DNA from 4 places in the Streptomyces sp. NPDC002580 genome. Region 3 is predicted to be linked to each of the others. Evidence: riboswitches for the same ligand, from Rfam matches in the RefSeq annotation. Region 3 holds a riboswitch; each other region holds the start of a gene.
What was found. Region 3 has a riboswitch for cobalamin ahead of ACFYW7_RS26860 (CbtB-domain containing protein). Riboswitches for the same ligand answer to the same signal wherever they lie in the genome.

Region 1 (4,758 bases), on a different contig from region 3:
CCACCTCGCGCAGGAACGCCCGCCGGAAGCCGTCCGACTCCAGCGAGCCGTGCCAGTGCGTGCCCCAGACGGCGCCGACCCGGCACCCGTCCAGGAAGGCGTCCCCGCCCGTCACCTCGGCGACCCCGTGATGGATCTCGTACCCCTCGACGTGCTCGCCGAGTGCCTCGCCGACCGGCCGCGTCAGCGTCTTCTCCCGCGCGAACCGCACGCGCACGGGCAGGAGTCCGAGCCCTTCGACCCGGCCGGCGCGCGACTCGACCTCGTCCTCGATGCGCTCCCCGAGGAGCTGGAACCCCCCGCAGATCCCGAGCACGGGGCGTCCTTCGGCGGCCCGGCGCGCGATCGCGTCGGCGAGGCCGCGCTCGCGCAGCCACCTCAGTGCCTTCACCGTGCCCCGGGTCCCGGGAACGATGACCAGATCGGCGTCGGTCAGTTCCTCGGCCCGGTCCACGAACCGCACCACGACGCCCGGTTCGGCGGCCAGCGCGTCCACGTCGGTGAAGTTCGACATCAGCGGCACCGCGCAGACGGCGACCCGCAGGATGTCGTCGCCGACGGGGGAGGAGACCGCGGACTCGCGGACGGCTCCGCGCAGCGAGACCCGCAGCCCGTCCTCCTCGTCGATGCCGAGACCGTGCTGGAAGGGCAGGACGCCGTAGGAGCGCCGCCCGGTGAGACCGTGCAGCATGTCGAGCCCGGGCTCCAGCAGACTGACGTCCCCCCGGAACTTGTTGACGAGGAACCCGGCGACGAGCGCCTGGTCCTCGGGGGACAGCAGCGCGACCGTCCCGAAGAACGAGGCGAACACCCCGCCCCGGTCGATGTCGCCGACGACGAGCACGGGAAGCCGCGCGTTCCGTGCCACCCCCATGTTCACGATGTCGGTGCGCCGCAGGTTGATCTCGGCCGGGCTGCCGGCCCCTTCACAGATCACCGCGTCATACGTGCCCCGCAACTCGGCCAGACAGTCGAGGACGGTGCCGAGGAGTGCTTCCTGGCGTCCGCCGCGCAGCCGCTCCCCGGGGGCCGGGCCGTCGGACCCCCCGAAGAACCCGCGGGCGCTCATCTCGCCCACCGGCCGGCCCATCAGGACGACCTGGCTGCTCCGGTCGCTGCCGGGCTTGAGCAGCACGGGATTCATCAGCGCGGTCGGCTCCACCCGGGCGGCCTGTGCCTGCATGGCCTGCGCCCGCCCGATCTCGGCGCCCTCGCGCGTCACGAACGAGTTGAGGGACATGTTCTGGGCCTTGAAGGGCGCGACCTTCACGCCCCGGCGCACCAGCCACCGGCAGATCCCGGCGGTCACGACGCTCTTGCCCGCGTCGGAGGTGGTCCCGGCGATCAGCAGTCCGCCGCTCATGCGGTTCGTCCCTTCCTGGTGAGCAGGACGCGTCCCGCGGCGCCCACGCCGAGCGCGAGCCAGCCGACGCGGCGGGAGAGCCGGACGGCCCGCTCGATGTCCTGGACCCGGACCGCGCGGCCCGAGGTGTTGAGCACGGGCCGGTGCTCGACCCGGCCCCCGTACGACAGGGTGCCGCCGAGCCGCACGCCGAGCGCTCCGGCGAACGAGGCCTCCACGGGACCGGCGTTGGGACTCGGGTGTCTGTGCGCGTCCGCGCGCCAGGCGCGCACGGCGCCCCGTGGGTCGCCTCCCGCCGCGGCGGCGAGGGCGGCGGTCAGCCGGGCTCCCGGCCAGCCGGCGACGTCGTCGAGCCGGGCGGAGGCCCAGCCGTAGCGCCGGTAGCGGGGGGACCTGTGCCCGACCATGGCGTCGAGCGTGTTCACGGCGCGGAAGGCGACGAGTCCGGGCACACCGCCGACGGCGCCCCAGACCAGAGCGCCGACCACGGCGTCGGAGGTGTTCTCGGCGACGGACTCGACGACCGCGCGCGCGACACCGTCGGCGTCCAGCGCCTGCGGATCGCGCCCGCACAGATGCGGCAGCCGCTCACGGGCCACCTCGAGGTCACCGGCCGCGAGCGCGCCCGCGACGGCCCGGGCCTCCCGGCCGAGGGAGGTCCCTCCGACGACGGCCCAGGTGGTGGCGGCGGTCAGGGCGACGGACGCGGTGCGCGATCCGCGCACGGAACGGCTCGCGAGCGCGGCGAGCCCGGTGGCACCGCCCACGCAGACGGCCGTGTGCAGGGCGCCCCAGCCCCGGTGGTCCCGCCACAGCGTCCGCTCCACGGATGCGGCGGCCCGCCCGAACGCGGCGACCGGATGCCCCCGGCGGGGATCGCCGAGCAGCAGGTCGCCGAGAAGGCCGGCGGCGGCGCCGTACGCGAAGACGCGATCGGCACGCACGGGGTCAGCCGGCCGTGGGGTGGGGCGGAACCTTCGTACTCAGCGAAACGGGCAACGGGCAGCCGCGCATGGCGATATGTCCTCACTCAGGGTGTCCACGCCCTGGTTCGACTAGACCGGCGGTGAGAGTTCCTGGCTCCCGGGGAGTTTCCTCCCCGATGACAGTGGCGGGACCGCGCCGGATTCGCACCGGCTTCCTCTCATGCCGCCGTACTTGGCTCCGGCAGTCCACCACGGGGTGCGAACGGCCGTCAACTGGCTGTTGACCTGCGGGGGGACAGTGTGCGCAGGCCCACATACGCGTGGGGTGCGGGACGGTGATCCGTCCCGCACCCCACGCGCGGTAGTGCCCGGTGAAACCTTTTTCCTGGCTTCTGGCTCCGGGTTACTTGGTCATGATCAGGGAGATGCCGTACGCCACCGCCGCGGCGCAGGCCGCGAAGCAGACGTACGCGCCGGTGGCCGCCGCGACCGCGGAACCGCCCTGGGCCGACTCCTTCTTGGAGAGGCCCGCGACGCCGAGGGTGAAGAGGCCGACGAGGGCCACGGTCACCCCGAGGCTGACCCCGAAGACGGAACCGAGGGCTGACCAGTCGATGTGCATGCTGTTTCTTCCTTCGGTTCTCAGGCCACGGCGGACGGCGCCGAAGGCGTCGTCGTGGGCTCGGCGGGGGCCGGGATGGTGGCCGTGAGGCCCTCGGTCAGGGTGCCGACCGGGGGCGGGGTGACGGCGGCGATGGCCGTGGTCACCACACCGGCGGGCTCCGCGTCGTCGTTGACGTTGGTGTGGTCGATGACCTCGCGGCGCGAGCGGCGCCAGATCGCGAAGCTGGAAGCGACCAGGAAGACGGCGACGAGCGTGGTGCCCCAGGCGCCGAAACCGGTGACCCACTCGGCGAGCGCGCCGACCAGGGCGGCGGCGGGCAGCGTGAGGACCCAGGCGACAGCCATCCGGGTGGCGGTGGACCAGCGGACCACCCCGCCCTTGCGGCCGAGACCCGCGCCCATCACGGAACCGGAGACCGAGTGCGTGGTGGAGAGCGAGAAGCCGATGTGCGAGGAGGCCAGGATGACCGTGGCCGCGCTGGTCTGGGCGGCGAAGCCCTGCTGCGGCTGGAGGTCGGTCAGGCCCTTGCCCATCGTGCGGATGATGCGCCAGCCGCCCAGGTAGGTGCCGAGCGCGATCGCGAGACCGGCGGAGAGGATGACCCAGACCGGCGGGTCGGAGTCGGGAGCGACGGCGCCACCGGCGACCAGGGCCAGGGTGATGATGCCCATCGTCTTCTGCGCGTCGTTGGTGCCGTGGGCCAGCGAGACCAGGCCCGCGGAGGCTATCTGGCCGGCGCGGTAACCCTTCTTGCTGGCCTTGGTGTCGGTGTTGCCACTGAGCTTGTACGACAGCCGGGTGGCGACCATCGCGGCCAGACCGGCGACGATCGGGGCCACGACGGCGGGGAGGAGCACCTTGCCGACCAGGACGTCCCCGTGCACCGCGCCGGTACCGGCGGAGGCGATGGTGGCGCCCACCAGGCCGCCCATGAGGGCGTGCGAGGAGCTGGACGGAAGTCCGACGAGCCACGTCACCAGGTTCCAGAGGATCGCGCCGACGAGCGCCGCGAAGATCACTTCTGGCCGGATGCCGGATTCGTCGACGAGGCCTTTGGAGATCGTGTTGGCGACCTCCACCGAGAGGAAGGCGCCGACAAGGTTCAGGGCGGCGGACATGGCCACCGCGACCTTGGGCTTGAGGGCGCCGGTCGAGATGGTGGTGGCCATCGCGTTGGCGGTGTCGTGGAAACCGTTCGTGAAATCGAACACGAGAGCGGTGACGATCACGATTCCGAGGAGGAGCGTGATGTGTTCCATTTACCCAGGCTTCTGTTGGACGTCAGTGGCAGGGGGACCGTAGGCAACCTGGGTGAACGGAAGATGAACTGGGTCGGGCGGCATGGTGTCCCGAACGGTGGATCGCTGTTCCGCTTGTGACGGAGGGCGATGCCCTGGTTCGAACGGATACGGAATATCGGGTTCCGGTACGGGTTCCCGCCGCGGGCCGAACCGTCCGCGCGGAGGGGGTTCCGCGCATGAGATTCCGGTCACATAGCAGGTCGCCGCCGTTGTGGCGCCGCTGAAAGCCTCGCGGGGGCGGGTCGGAGAGTGCCGCGTCGAGGACGCGCCGGTGTCACCGGGCCGTGACGGGTCGGCCACGGGGCGTCATTCGCGACAAAAGCCCGGCCGTGTCCGGTGTGGACGACCTGATGAGGCACTGTGACGCACATCACATGACATGACCGGTCTCTTTGTGGGTCCCGTAGCCGAAAACCTTGATCCATCTCCCCGTCACGTCGCCGTCGTGTCCTTGGCGCGTTCCTGTCGCGTTCCTGTCGCGTCCCTGGTCGGGCGAGGCGTTCGCGCATGTCGTGCGGGTTCGCCCGGTGTCCGAGTCGGTGT
Region 2 (4,758 bases), on a different contig from region 3:
GACGTGCACGGCCTCCTCGAACAGCTGCCGGCTCAGGTAGAGCCGCGCCTCGGGGGAGTTGATGTGCTTGTACAGCGTCAGCACCAGGTTGTTGGCCACGATCGAGTCGCCCGTCGCGAAGAACGCGACCAGCCGGCCGATCATGTGCTGCTCGCCCTGCGACAGCTTCGCGAGGTCGGCGACGTCCGAGTGGAGGTCGACCTCCTCGACGGTCCAGGTGTTCTTGATGGCGTCCCGGTAGCGCTCGTAGAAGTCCGGGTAGCGCATGGGGCGCAGGGTGAGTTCGAAGCCCGGGTCGAGGAGGTTCTTCTCGGACGCGGCCTTCTCGGTGTTCGTGTCGCTCATCACTGGCAGGCCTCGCAGGACTCGGGGTTCTCAAGGGAGCAGGCGACGGCGTCGGGGTCGGCCGCCTGCTGGACGGGGATGGCCGTCTCGGGGCGCGCCTGCGCCTGGGCGGCGCGGGCGATGCGGGTCGCGGGACGGGAGCGCAGGTAGTACGTCGTCTTCAGGCCCGACTTCCAGGCGTACGAGTACATCGAGGAGAGCTTGCCGATGGTCGGCGTCTCCAGGAACAGGTTCAGCGACTGGGCCTGGTCCAGGAACGGTGTCCGGGCGGCGGCCATGTCGATCAGGCCGCGCTGCGGGATCTCCCACGCCGTGCGGTACAGGTCGCGGACGTCCTGCGGGACCCAGGTGAAGCCCTGCACCGAACCGCTGGACTCGCGCAGCGCCTCACGGGTCTGCGCGTCCCACACGCCGAGCTTCTTCAGCTCGTCCACCAGGTAGGAGTTGACCTGGAGGAACTCGCCGGAGAGCGTCTCGCGCTTGAACAGGTTCGAGACCTGCGGCTCGATGCACTCGTACACGCCCGCGATCGACGCGATGGTGGCGGTGGGCGCGATCGCGAGGAGCAGCGAGTTGCGCATGCCGACCGCGGCGATCCGCTCGCGCAGGGCGGCCCACCGCTCCGGCCAGTTCAGCTCGACCTCGAAGTGGTCCGGGTGCAGCACACCGCGGGCGGTACGGGTCTTCTCCCAGGCGGGGAGCGGGCCGTTGCGCTCGGCGAGGTCCGCGGAGGCCTCGTACGCGGCGAGCATGATGCGCTCGGCGATCCGGGTGGACAGGGCGCGGGCCGCGGGCGAGTTGAACGGCAGCCGCAGCTTGAAGAAGACGTCCTGGAGACCCATCGCGCCGAGGCCCACCGGACGCCACCTGGCGTTGGAGCGGCCCGCCTGCTCGGTCGGGTAGAAGTTGATGTCCACCACGCGGTCGAGGAAGGTGACCGCGGTGCGCACGGTCTCGTCGAGCCGCTCCCAGTCGATGTCGTCGCCGACGACGAACGCGCCGAGGTTGACCGAGCCCAGGTTGCAGACCGCCGTCTCCCCGTCGTCCGTGACCTCCAGGATCTCGGTGCACAGGTTCGAGGAGTGGACGGTGTGGCCCGGCTCCGCCGTCTGGTTGGCGGTGCGGTTGGCGGCGTCCTTGAAGGTCATCCAGCCGTTGCCGGTCTGCGCGAGGGTGCGCATCATGCGGCCGTAGAGGTCGCGGGCCGGGATGGTCTTCCTGGCGAGGCCCGCCTCCTCGGCCTTGCGGTAGGCCGCGTCGAACGCGTCGCCCCACAGGTCGACCAGCTCGGGCACGTCGGAGGGGGAGAACAGGGACCAGGCGCCGTCCTCGTTCACCCGGCGCATGAACTCGTCCGGGATCCAGTGCGCGAGGTTCAGGTTGTGCGTGCGCCGGGCGTCCTCACCGGTGTTGTCGCGCAGTTCCAGGAACTCCTCGATGTCGGAGTGCCAGGTCTCCAGGTAGACCGCGGCGGCGCCCTTGCGCCGGCCGCCCTGGTTCACCGCGGCCACCGAGGCGTCGAGCGTCTTCAGGAACGGGACGATGCCGTTGGAGTGCCCGTTGGTGCCCCGGATCAGCGAACCGCGGCTGCGGATGCGGGAGTACGACAGGCCGATGCCGCCCGCGTGCTTCGACAGGCGCGCCACCTGGTGGTAGCGGTCGTAGATGGAGTCCAGCTCGTCGAGCGGGGAGTCGAGGAGGTAGCAGGACGACATCTGCGGGTGCCGCGTACCGGAGTTGAAGAGCGTGGGGGAGGAGGGGAGGTAGTCGAGGCGGCTCATGAGCCGGTAGAGCGCGCCGACCTCGTCCACGGAGCGGGCCGTGTCGTCCTCGGCGAGGCCGCACGCCACCCGGAGCATGAAGTGCTGGGGTGTCTCGACGACCTGACGGGTGATCGGGTGCCGGAGCAGGTAGCGGCTGTGCAGCGTGCGCAGCCCGAAGTAGCCGAAGCGGTCGTCGGCGGCCTCGGCCGAGGAGGCGGCGATCAGCGCGTCGAGGCGGGCCGTGTGCAGCCGGACGAACTCGGCCGTGCGGTCGGCGATCAGGCCCTCGCGGTGGCCGACGGCGACCGACTCGGAGAAGGTCGTGACGCCCTGGGAGGCGGCCTCCACGGCGATGCTGACGGTGAGGAGCCGGGCGGCCAGCCGGGAGTAGGCGGGGTCCTCGGAGATGAGACCCGCGGCCGCCTCGGTGGCCAGTTCGCGCAGCTCGGCCTCGTCGGCGCGGGCGGACCGGCCGCGCAGCGCCGCGGCGGCGACCCGGCCCGGGTCGGCGTCGGGGAGGTCGGCGGTGAGATCCGTCAGGGTCCGCAGCAGCGTGACTCCGGGACCGTCGGTCTCCACCGGGGCCTGCTGCGCGGTCACTGAAGCCGGATCGGCTGGCGCGATGGTCACGTGGGGCTCTCCCTCGCTCGGCACGGGGCCTGGCGGGGAGGCACGGGGCACACGGGAGCGCTCCTGGGCGGCAGCGCACCGCGTCCACCGGCCCATTCCGCGAGGCCCGGACGTCGTCGGCACCCGGGCCGGACGGCCGGGGCGCGCTGTCGGCAGGTCCTCGGACTGACACGGGTGCGGACGCGCGGGAACGCGGAAGCACACAAGTACACCGTTGCGGGACAGTTCCGGATTTGCACCGGATTCCCCTGCGGCGACAGCGACCATGAGCATACATCTTGTGCCGGGCTCCGGGAGTACCCCCACATGTTGTGTCAGGTCGACGTCGAGGGGCGTTACGGAGCGTGCCGGATCGTCAACTCGTAGGTGAGCGGCGGATGTCGTCGAACCCGGGAAAAGGGGGCACGGGCGCGCTCCGGGACGGGCGGGGCCGCCTCGCCCCGGCCGCGACGGCGCCGCGCGGGGCGCCCCCGGCGGGACGGACTCGTGCCGTGATCCCGCCCGCCGCCGGGTGCTCCTCGGGCTACGCGGGCCCGAGGGCGATGTCCACGCCGGCTGGTCCGCCCGCCCGCACGCAGGCCCGCCCGGCACGGCGACGGGCCGCCGGATCCCCGTCCGGCGGCCCGTCGTACGCCGCTGTGATGCCGTTCAGGACCCGTGGCCGTCACCGTGTCCGGTTGCCGGTCACCGACGGCCGCCGGTCAGTGGCTCGCCTCCGCCGCGGTGGCGGGCGGGAGCTCCGTCGCGACTCCGGGGTCCCCCGCGTCGGCCGTGTAGTCCTCGGGAGAGGTCTCGTCGACGCCCTCGGGGGCGTTGAACGCCCGCAGGGCGAAGGTGAGGACGACGGCCACGGCCACGTTCAGGACGAACGCCGTCAGGCCGAGGTAGCCGATCTCCCCGATGCCGGGGATCTCCTTCGAACTGCCCCCGAAGTGCTTCTGGGTCGGCGAGGCCACCCCGTAGGCGGCGATCGTGCCGTAGAGCATGCCGACGGCCCAGCCGCCCAGCAGCGCCCAGCGGTGGAACCAGCGGGTGAACAGCCCGCCGACCAGCGCCGGGAAGGTCTGCAGGATCCAGATGCCGCCGAGCAGCTGGAAGTTGATCGCGACGGTCTTGTCCATGGTGAGGACGAAGACCAGCGCGCCCACCTTCACCAGGAGCGAGACCAGCTTGGAGACCTGGGTCTCCTGCCGGGGGGTCGCGTCCGGCTTGATGAAGTCCTTGTAGATGTTGCGGGTGAAGAGGTTCGCGGCCGCGATCGACATGATGGCCGCCGGGACGAGCGCCCCGATGCCGATGGCCGCGAAGGCCACGCCCGCGAACCAGTCCGGGAACATGTTCTCGAAGAGCTGGGGGATGGCGAGCTGGCCGTTCTGCACCTTCACGCCGGCCGCGATCGCCATGAACCCGAGCAGGGCGAGCAGCCCCAGCATCAGCGAGTACAGCGGCAGGATCGTGGTGTTGCGGCGGATCACCTCGCGGCTGCGGCTGGACAGCGTCGCGGTGATCGAGTGCGGATACATGAACAGCGCCAGCGCCGAGCCGAGCGCGAGGGTGGCGTACGTCCACTGGCCCGCCTCGGCGGGGACGAGCCCGCCCGCGCCCGCGGCCGTGTACTTGTCGCTCGCCGCCTTGAAGATCTCGTCGAAGCCGCCCAGCTTGATCGGGATGTAGATGATGGCCACCGCGATCACGATGTAGATCAGGGTGTCCTTCACGAACGCGATCAGGGCGGGCGCCCGCAGGCCCGAGGAGTAGGTGTACGCGGCCAGCACGCCGAAGGCGATGAGGAGGGGCAGGTCCTTGACGAACCAGTTGGTGCTCTCGCCGCCGCCCACGCCCATCACGTCGAGGACGGCCTGGATGCCGACCAGTTGGAGCGCGATGTACGGCATGGTGGCCAGGATGCCGGTGACGGCCACGGCCAGGGAAAGGCTCTTGGAACCGTGGCGGCCGCGTACGAAGTCCGAGGTCGTCACGTAGCCGTGCTTGTGGGAGACCGACCACAGGCGGGGCAGGA
Region 3 (4,758 bases):
GCTCGCAGCCATAGGCCATCCGATGGGGTGGCGGGAATATCCGTGGCCGGGGCGGTGGCCCTGCGGTCGTGATCCTTCAGGGCCCGTCCGGGCGCGGCGTGGACGCGCGCCGTTCCAGGACCCGCAGCGTCCGTTCCGCCCAGTCGATGATCGCCTGCTCGAAGGCGCGTCCCCCCAGGAGAGTGAGGTACGGGCCGACGCGATCCGTCCCGGCGAGGTACTCCTCCTCGGTGCGGCCGTCGAGGAGGCGAACGCCGATCCGGTCGTAATGGGCCAGCTTGGCGCGCGCCCATTCCAGCCGCTCGGCGACCGACGCCCGGACGGCGTCCGCGTCCCCCTCGTCCAGGGCGTACACCTTCACCATCAGCTCGTCGCGGATCGCGGTGGGCCTCGCCGGATCGGCGGTGAAGGCCGCCAGCGCGGCGAGACCCGCCGCCGTCAGGGAGAACACCCGCTTGTTGGGCCGGCGCTCCTGCTGCACGAGCCTGGCCTCGATGAGCCCGTCGGACTCCATCCGGTCGAGTTCCCGGTACAACTGCTGGGGGGTCGCCATCCAGAAGTTGGCCACCGAGGCGTCGAACCCCTTGGCCAGGTCGTAGCCCGACGCCTCACCCTCCAGGAGCGCGGCCAGAACCGCGTTGCGCAATGCCATCCCGTCAGGCTAGACGGCACTCACCCATCCGACTAATCTGATCCGCACCTAATCAATTAGTTGAGTATGAGAGGCGGGTTCGATGAACTCCTTCCGCAAGGCCGTGGAGGCCGGTGACCTCGGCGCGGTCGAGGAGCTGCTGGCCGACGGTGTCGTGTTCACCAGTCCCGTCGCCTTCAAGCCGTATCCGGGCAAGGCGATGACCGCGGCCATCCTGCGCGGTGTCTGGCGCGTCTTCAGCGACTTCCGCTACGTCCGCGAGATCGCCGGAGCCGACGGCCGTGACCACGCGTTGGTCTTCACCGCCAAGGTGGGGGACAAGGAGATCAACGGCTGTGACTTCCTGCACTTCGACGAGGACGGGCTGATCGACGAATTCACCGTGATGGTGCGGCCGTTGTCGGCCGCGCAGGCGCTCTCCGAAGCCATGGGAGCGCAGTTCGAGCAGATCTCCCGGGAGGCGGCCGGGGCGTGAGGTCCCCGCGCCGCGCGGTTTGAACCGACTCCTTCCGGCTACCCGCCCGTTGTGACGACGACTTCCGAGCAAGAGCTCTTCCGGTTCCTGGAGGACCGGTTCGCCTGCGCCCAGGCCTGCGCCGATTGTGCCCTGGCCTGTGCGCTGCGGGTCGGCCTCATGGGTTCCGAGGGGCCCGAGGAGCAGGATCTCGCCCGGCGCAAGGGCATCCAGTGCGCGGAGGTGTGCGAGGCGACCTGTCACGTGCTGTCCGGGCAGCCGGGGCAGAACGAGTCGCGTATCCGCACCCAGTTGGAATGGTGCCGTGACGTCTGCCTGGAGTGCGCGGACGTCTTCGACGGGCAGCCCGGCGCGGAGGCGAGCGCCAAGACCAGCCGCGCGTGCGCCCAGGCGTGCGCGGACTTCATCGCCACGCTGAGGTGAGGGCGCCGGCCTACCCGGTCGCGCCCGACCGGGCCCTGGCCACCCACGTCCGCGGGCCGATGGGCCGAACGGCCCCTATCCGAGAGGGCGTCCGGCCCGCACGTTCCAGCGCCCCGAGCGCCCGCTGAACTCGGTCATGGTGAGCGGCGGCACGTCGACGCGCCAGAACGCCGAGTCGGGAGCCCCCAACACCCGTACCGTCAGGGCCCGTACGATCTCGGGTTCCACCACCGCGACGGTTCTGCCGTCGAACTCGGCCGCCGAGTCCAGGTGTTCGGTGACCCGGTCGCAGAACGCCCGCACCGACTCCCCGTCGTGCGGCGCCGACGAGGGATCCGCGAGCCAGCGCGCCACCGCCTCCGGCTCCTTCGCGCTCACCTCGGCCAGGGTCGCCCCGTGCCAGCGGCCCACGTCCAGACCGGCCAACTCCGGTGCGTCGACACCGCCGTCGAGCCCGAGCGCCTCCGCGGTCTGCCGGCACCGCGCGGTGGGGGAGACCCGCAGTCGGGCTCCGGCCGGCACGGCACCCGCCTCGGCCGCCGCCCGGGCGGTCCGCAGCCCGGCGGCGTCGACCGGACTCCCGGCGTCGAAGCGGGCCTCGCGCAGCGCCTCGCTGATCGCCGCGGAGATCAAGAACACTCGGCTCGTCATGCCGTCACTCTGCTACGCGCCGACCCGTTCGCCAAAGCCGGGCCGCGGTCCGGCAGGGCGGTCCCCGCGCGTCTCCGGCGCGCGGGGCTCACACGGCGCGGGCCGTGCGCGCCCTTTTCCGGGAACACGCTTCGCGGTACGGTCGCGTGGATATTGACGACGGTTCGGCGGAAGTCCGGTGGGAATCCGGCACGGTCGCGCCACTGTGAGCCCGGTACACGCCGCTCCGGCCAGGAGCGGTGAAGGCGGGCCGAGTCAGACCCGTGGCTGTCGTCCTGTGCACCACCGAGACGGGACGCGAGTTCCCCAGGAGGTTCCGCCCATGGCACAGTCCGTCGTCCAGCCGACCGTCACCCCCACTGCCGTACCCGCCAAGCTGCCGATCGGCGCGATCGCCCCCTGGGCGTTCTTCTTCGGCGTCCTGATGCTGGTCCTGCTCTACTTCGTCGGCGCCGAACAGGGCGCCACCTCCCTCGTGTCCGGCGAGAACGTCCACGAGTGGGTCCACGACGCACGCCACCTGCTCGGGTTCCCCTGCCACTGACGGCGGGAGACCGACGAGCCGAGAGATCACGCGACGACCGGCGGCCGACGGCCGCACGGGCGGCCGTCGCGACGGGGCGGAGCCGGGTTCGACCGGGCTCCGCCCCACCGCTTTGCCCCGTCGCACCCACCGCCGCGCCCCGAATCTGTCTCCCATGTCATCGGCATTCCCAATTTCTGCAACACGTTCTACGGTGTGCGCCGTCAGGTCGGCTCGGAGGGGCAGGAGGCGCCGTGCATCTCGAATACACGCCGGAGCAGCAGCGGTTGCGGACCGAACTGCGGCTCTACTTCGCCGAGTTGGTACCGGGCAACGCCTATGCGCGATACGGCGACCCGGCGGCGCAGAAGCGGTTCTACCGCGAGACGATCCGACGCCTGGGCGCGGACGGCTGGCTCGGGGTCGGCTGGCCCGAGGAGTACGGCGGCCGGGGCCTGAGCCCGATGGAGCAGTTCATCTTCTTCGACGAGGCGGCCCAGGCCGGGGTGCCGTTGCCCCTGATGGCGCTCAACACCGTCGGGCCGACCATCATGCGGTTCGGCACGGAGGAGCAGAAGTCGTACTTCCTGCCGAAGGTCCTCTCCGGTGAGATCGACTTCGCCATCGGCTACAGCGAGCCCGACGCCGGCACGGACCTCGCCGCTCTCAAGACCAAGGCCGTACGGGAAGGCGACACGGAGACCGGCCACTACACGGTGAACGGCCAGAAGATCTGGACGACGAACGGTGACACGGCCGACTGGGTGTGGCTCGCCGTCCGTACCGATCCGGACGCCCCGCCGCACAAGGGCATCACCATGCTGCTCGTGCCGACCTCCGACCCCGGCTACTCGTGCACGATCATCAACACCCTCGCCTCGCACGACACCACCGCGAGCTACTACGAGAACATCCGCGTCCCCGCCGCGCGCCGGGTGGGCGAGGAGAACAAGGGCTGGCGGCTGATCACCAACCAGCTCAACCACGAACGCGTCACCCTCGCGGCACACGGCACCATGGCCATCCGTGCCCTGCACGACGTCCAGCGCTGGGCGATGGAGACCAAACTCGCCGACGGCCGCCGCGTCGTCGACCTCCCGTGGGTGCGCCGCCTCCTGGCCCGCACGCACACCAGGCTCGACGCGATGAAACTCCTCAACTGGCGGATGGTGAACGCCGTCCAGGAGGGCACGCTCACCCCGCAGGACGCCTCCGCCGTCAAGGTGTACGGCTCGGAGGCGCGCCGGGACGCGTACGCCTGGCTGATGGAGATCGTCGCGGCCCCCGGCGTCCTCAAGGAGGGCTCCTCCGGAGCGGTCCTGAACGGCGAACTCGAACGGGGCTACCGGTCGGCGGTGATCTTCACCTTCGGCGGCGGCAACAACGAGATCCAGCGGGAGATCATCTCGTGGATCGGGCTGGGGATGCCGCGGGTGCGGCGGTAGTTGTGTGTGACGAAGCTTTTTAGTTGGCACAAAAGCGGGATAGTTGGCACCGAACCTCCGACGCGGACCGAAGGGTAGCGGGCCTGGCTTGCGGACTGAGCCTTTCCAACCTGCCTATGATGCCCGCGTGTTGGACGGTTCAGCGAAGCGGCGAAGCTCCTGGTAGACGGGTTCTCGACCAAGATCACCCGTACCGCCAGGAGCGCGTGCTTGTTCACCCGTCGTCGATCGACCTGTCCAGTCGCACTCTGCGGCACCTGACCGGGCAGCTCGCAGGCCGCCGCAGGGAGATCGGTACCCGGTGGCGGCGGCCGGCGGCCGGGCGTCAGGCCCCGCTCGCCCTGGCCCACCTGCGGTGCGGTGACACCTGTGTCCGGTTCGCTGCCGGGTTCAGCGTCGGGATCGCGACGGTCTACCGCTGCATACGCGAGGCCGTCGAGGTTCTGACCACACCGGCTCCCACCCTGGCCGAGGCGATGACGACGGCCCGGACGAAGGCGTTTGTGATCCTGGACGGCACGCCGCCGCCGATCGGCCGGATCGCCGCCGACACCCCGTAGCACTCCGGGAAACACAAACGCCACGGCAT
Region 4 (4,758 bases), on a different contig from region 3:
CTCGCCCTGCCCACCGACTTCTCCGCGCGGATCGCCCGCAACACGCAGCTGCTGATCCAGCAGGAGTCCGGTACGACCCGGGTCATCGACCCGTGGGGCGGCAGCGCCTACGTCGAGAAGCTGACGTACGACCTCGCCCGCCGGGCCTGGCAGCACATCGAGGAGGTCGAGGCCGCGGGCGGCATGGCGCAGGCCATCGACGCCGGCATCCCGAAGCTCCGGATCGAGGAGGCGGCGGCCCGTACCCAGGCCCGCATCGACTCCGGCCGCCAGCCGGTCATCGGCGTCAACAAGTACCGCGTGGAGACCGACGAGAAGATCGACGTCCTCAAGGTCGACAACTCCTCCGTGCGCACCCAGCAGATCGAGAAGCTGCGGCGGCTGCGGGCCGAGCGCGACGACCGGGCCGTCCAGGACGCGCTGGAGGACCTGACGCGGGCGGCCGCCGGTGAGGGCAACCTGCTGGAACTGGCGGTCCGCGCGGCCCGCGCGATGGCCACCGTCGGGGAGATCTCCGACGCCCTGGAGAAGGTGTACGGGCGCCACGCGGGCCAGATCCGTACGATCTCCGGCGTGTACCGCAACGAGGCAGGGGAGTCGCCGTCCGTGGACCGCACCCGCACCCTGGTGGACGCGTTCGAGGAGGCCGAGGGCCGTCGCCCGCGCATCCTGGTCGCGAAGATGGGCCAGGACGGTCACGACCGCGGCCAGAAGGTGATCGCGACCGCGTTCGCCGACCTCGGCTTCGACGTCGACGTCGGCCCGCTGTTCCAGACGCCGGGCGAGGTCGCCCGCCAGGCCGTGGAGGCGGACGTGCACATCGTGGGCGTCTCCTCGCTGGCCGCCGGGCACCTCACCCTCGTCCCCGCGCTGCGCGAGGAGCTGGCGGCGGAGGGCCGCGAGGACATCATGGTCGTGGTCGGCGGGGTGATCCCGCCGCAGGACGTGCCGACGCTGCTGGAGATGGGCGCGGCCGCCGTGTTCCCACCCGGGACGGTGATCCCGGACGCGGCGTACGACCTCGTCGAGCGGCTCTCTGCCGGTCTCGGGCACGACCTGTGATCGAACTCGACACCTATGTCAAGGGTGTGCTCGACGGGAAGCGGGCGCTGGTCGCCCGTGCCATCACGCTCGTCGAGTCCACCCGGCCCCAGCACCGGGCGCTGGCGCAGGAGTTGCTGACCGAGCTGCTCCCGCACAGCGGCAAGGCGCGGCGGATCGGCATCAGCGGGGTGCCGGGGGTGGGCAAGTCGACGTTCATCGACGCCTTCGGCACCATGCTGACCCAGCTCGGGTTCCGGGTCGCGGTGCTCGCCGTCGATCCGTCGTCCAGCCGGACGGGCGGTTCGATCCTCGGCGACAAGACCCGGATGGAGCGACTGGCCGTCGATCCGGCCGCGTTCATCCGCCCCTCCCCCACCGCCGGCACGCTCGGCGGGGTGGCGAAGGCGACCCGCGAGTCGATCGTGGTGATGGAGGCGGCCGGCTACGACGTGGTGCTGGTGGAGACGGTCGGGGTCGGCCAGTCCGAGACGGCCGTCGCCAACATGGTGGACTCGTTCCTGCTGTTGACGCTGGCCCGCACCGGAGACCAGTTGCAGGGCATCAAGAAGGGTGTCCTGGAGCTGGCCGACGTGATCGCCGTCAACAAGGCGGACGGCCCGCACGAGCGCGACGCGCAGTCGGCGGCGCGTGAACTGGCGGGCGCCCTGCGGCTGATGCACGGCAAGGACGCGGTGTGGACGCCGCCCGTGCTGAGTTGCAGCGCCCGGGAGTCGTCGGGTCTGGACACCGTCTGGGAGCGTCTGGAACAGCACCGCACCCTGCTCGACTCGACCGGCCGCCTCGCCGACAAACGCCGTGACCAGCAGGTCGACTGGACCTGGACGATGGTCCGCGACGAACTCCTCGGCCGGCTGCACTCCGACCAGGCGGTACGGGCGCTCGCCCCCGACCTCGAACGGCAGGTGCGGGAGGGCGGGTTGACGGCGACGCTCGCCGCGGAACGCATTCTGAAGGCGTTCGGCCGCGAAGCGCCCTGAGCCACGCGGGGGCGGATGACCCACCGGTCCCGCGCCCGTCGCCCCAAGGCCTCGCGGTATCCGCCACGACCCGGCCGCCTGGGCACCGAAACGCGGAAGGGCCCCTCGGAGGATTCCGAGGAGCCCTTCTCCGTACCGGAGGCACGTCCGAAAACGCACGTCCCGAAGGATCAGCGCGCGGCCGGGACCGATCGTCCGGCCGCGACCGCGGCGGGCCTGGGGTTCAGCACGCGTTCGGCCAACTCGCCGAAGACGAGGCCGAATCCGCCCCACAGGACCGTCTGGATGGCCAGGGCGGAGAGCCGGAACCGCCACAGCACGGTGGCCGGGAAGTCACCTGGCACCTCGTTGATCGCGGGCAGGAACTCGTAGGCCAGGCCGATCACGACCACGAAGGCCGCCACGGCGGCGACCGTCGCGTACCAGGTGCCCACCGTCGGCGCGAGGCGCTTGCCGAGGACGGTGGCGCCGATCGCCAGGAGCACACCGAGGACCATCATCAGGAAGTACAGGGTGGTCCGCTTGCCGATGGTCTCGTGGTCACCGACGGCCGGCGGGTTGGCCGGGTACTTCAGGAACGGCACGACGTAGACGGCGATCAGTGCGGTCCCCGACAGCAGCAGCGCGGTCGCGCGGGGGCCGAGGCGGCCCACGCGGCCGAGCGCGAAGCAGTAGGCGAGCGCGGCGATGCCGCCGAAGGCGATGCCGTAGAGCAGGACACCGGTCGCGAGTCCGGCGGTGGACTGGAGACTGCGGGAGACGAGTTCGACCTCGTGCTCGTGCCCGGAGGCCTGGGCCTCCTCGAAGGCGATCGCGCTGTCCACGCTCGGTTCACCGAGGAAGTAGGCGACGACCAGGGCGAGTACACCGGCCGCGAGACCGGCGAGCATGCCTCGCACGAGCAGGTTTCTTACCGTTGCGGAGTTCATGGGTGAGTGCTGTCCCTCGCGTCAGTGGCAGGGGAAACCGAGCAGGTGGCGGGCGTCGTGCACCCATTCGTGGACGTCCTCGCCCGAGACGACGGAGGTGGCGCCCTGTTCGGCGCCGACGAAGTACAGCAGGACCAGCATCAGGATGCCGAAGAAGACCGCCCAGGGGGCGATCGCGCCGATCGGCAGCTTGGCCGGAAGGGCGGGGGTGGTGGCGGTCGGCGGAGCGACGGTCTGCGCCATGGCAGGACCTCCTCGGGAGTTCGCGTCCCATCTCGGTGGTGCACAGGATGACGCCTACGGGTCTGACTCACGCGGCGCCCAGCATGGCTGGGCGTCCCGTTCACAGTGGCGCGACCGTGCCGGATTTCCACCGGCTTCCGTCTTGACGTCATCAATATCGGACCGACCGTACCGCCTGGCGAGTTCACCGCCAAGACCGCGCCGTCCGCCGTGATCTTCCTCTCGTCCCAGGTGACGGGTCTCCTGGGACGGGGTGGGTCACCCGCGCCCCGGCGGGCGACCCGGCTGTCGGGCCTGCCGAGTTCGGTACGCGTCCCTCACAACTCACTTACAGCTGAAGGCAGTTCGGAACGAACTCCGAGGGGCCCCCGGCCGCCGCGGGGCGGCCGGGGCCGTGGGCGCGAGCGTCCCGCCCGGCCGCCCGCGTCAGCGCGGTGCCGGTCACGCGAGCCCGAGTTCGCCCTCTCCCAAGGAGACGAAGAAGCGTTCGACGTCGGCGTCGGTGACCTCGGCGAGGGTGGCCGGGGACCAGTGCGGGTCGCGGTCCTTGTCGATGATCTGGGCCCGGACGCCCTCCACGAGGTCGGGGGCGGACAGGGCCGCGCAGGAGACCCGGAACTCCTGGTCCAGGACGGGCTCCAGCCGGCCGAGCCGCCGGGCGCGGCGCAGGGCGGCCAGCGTGACCTTCAGCGCGGTGGGCGAGTTGCCGAGGAGGATCTCGGCGGTCTCCTTGGCCGCCGGGTCACCGACCGCGAACAGGCGTCGCAGGATCTCCTCCACCGTGTCGGCGGAGTAGCAGGCGTCGATCCACTCCCGCCGGTCGGCCAGTTCGGCCGGGGGCGCCGCCCGCGCGTGGCGGGCGAGAGCCTCCCGTACGGGTCTGTCGGCCAGGTCGGCGACGAACTCCCGGAGCGACGCGGAGGGCAGGTAGTGGTCGGCGAGGCCGCACAGCAGGGCGTCGGCCGCGCCGATCGAGGCGCCCGTGAGGGCGAGGTGGGTGCCCAGCTCGCCCGGGGCGAGGGCGAGCAGGTGGGTGCCGCCGACATCGGGGACGAAGCCGATCCCGGTCTCGGGCATGGCGATCCTCGACCGCTCGGTGACGACCCGGACGCCGCCGTGCGCGGAGACACCGACGCCGCCGCCCATGACGATGCCGTCCATGACGGCCACGTACGGCTTGGGATAGCGGGCGATGCGGGCGTTGAGGTGGTACTCGTCGCGCCAGAAGGCGGCGGAGGCGGTGCCGTCCCCGTCGCGCGCGTCGTCGTGGACGACGCGGATGTCGCCGCCCGCGCACAGCCCGCGCTCGCCGGCGCCGGTGATGACCACGGTCTCGACGGCCGGGTCGTGTTCCCAGGCGGCGAGCGCCCGGTCGATCCGGCGCACCATCGCGTGGTTCAGCGCGTTCAGCGCCCTCGGCCGGTTGAGGATGATGTGGGCGGCGCGTCCTTCGGTGCGCAGCAGGACGGGTTCCTCGGCGCCGTGTGCCCCGGTGCCGTTCATCCGAACGCCTCCGTCAGGGCGCGGGCCACGATGACGCGCAT

Region 1: another riboswitch for cobalamin. It lies ahead of ACFYW7_RS06115 (cobalamin biosynthesis protein); the one in region 3 lies ahead of ACFYW7_RS26860 (CbtB-domain containing protein).
Region 2: another riboswitch for cobalamin. It lies ahead of ACFYW7_RS22950 (ribonucleoside-diphosphate reductase subunit alpha); the one in region 3 lies ahead of ACFYW7_RS26860 (CbtB-domain containing protein).
Region 4: another riboswitch for cobalamin. It lies ahead of ACFYW7_RS25190 (CbtB-domain containing protein); the one in region 3 lies ahead of ACFYW7_RS26860 (CbtB-domain containing protein).

The regions. Positions count from the first base shown of each region.
Region 1 is NZ_JBIAQZ010000001.1:1,418,791-1,423,548, forward strand. Features, by position in the region: gene ACFYW7_RS06110 (cobyric acid synthase) at 1-1,363, opposite strand, end outside; gene ACFYW7_RS06115 (cobalamin biosynthesis protein) at 1,360-2,307, opposite strand; cobalamin riboswitch at 2,413-2,556, opposite strand; gene ACFYW7_RS06120 (hypothetical protein) at 2,693-2,911, opposite strand; gene ACFYW7_RS06125 (anion permease) at 2,932-4,173, opposite strand.
Region 2 is NZ_JBIAQZ010000007.1:307,493-312,250, forward strand. Features, by position in the region: gene ACFYW7_RS22945 (ribonucleotide-diphosphate reductase subunit beta) at 1-345, opposite strand, end outside; gene ACFYW7_RS22950 (ribonucleoside-diphosphate reductase subunit alpha) at 345-2,738, opposite strand; cobalamin riboswitch at 2,872-3,021, opposite strand; gene mctP (monocarboxylate uptake permease MctP) at 3,440-4,758, opposite strand, start outside.
Region 3 is NZ_JBIAQZ010000009.1:177,343-182,100, forward strand. Features, by position in the region: gene ACFYW7_RS26840 (PadR family transcriptional regulator) at 77-652, opposite strand; gene ACFYW7_RS26845 (nuclear transport factor 2 family protein) at 735-1,127, shown strand; gene ACFYW7_RS26850 (ferredoxin) at 1,179-1,550, shown strand; gene ACFYW7_RS26855 (histidine phosphatase family protein) at 1,626-2,201, opposite strand; cobalamin riboswitch at 2,325-2,487, shown strand; gene ACFYW7_RS26860 (CbtB-domain containing protein) at 2,524-2,745, shown strand; gene ACFYW7_RS26865 (acyl-CoA dehydrogenase family protein) at 2,979-4,169, shown strand; partial or broken gene ACFYW7_RS26870 (transposase family protein) at 4,376-4,758, shown strand, end outside.
Region 4 is NZ_JBIAQZ010000008.1:308,409-313,166, forward strand. Features, by position in the region: gene scpA (methylmalonyl-CoA mutase) at 1-1,062, shown strand, start outside; gene meaB (methylmalonyl Co-A mutase-associated GTPase MeaB) at 1,059-2,042, shown strand; gene ACFYW7_RS25185 (CbtA family protein) at 2,213-2,971, opposite strand; gene ACFYW7_RS25190 (CbtB-domain containing protein) at 2,993-3,214, opposite strand; cobalamin riboswitch at 3,255-3,400, opposite strand; gene ACFYW7_RS25195 (enoyl-CoA hydratase/isomerase family protein) at 3,656-4,717, opposite strand.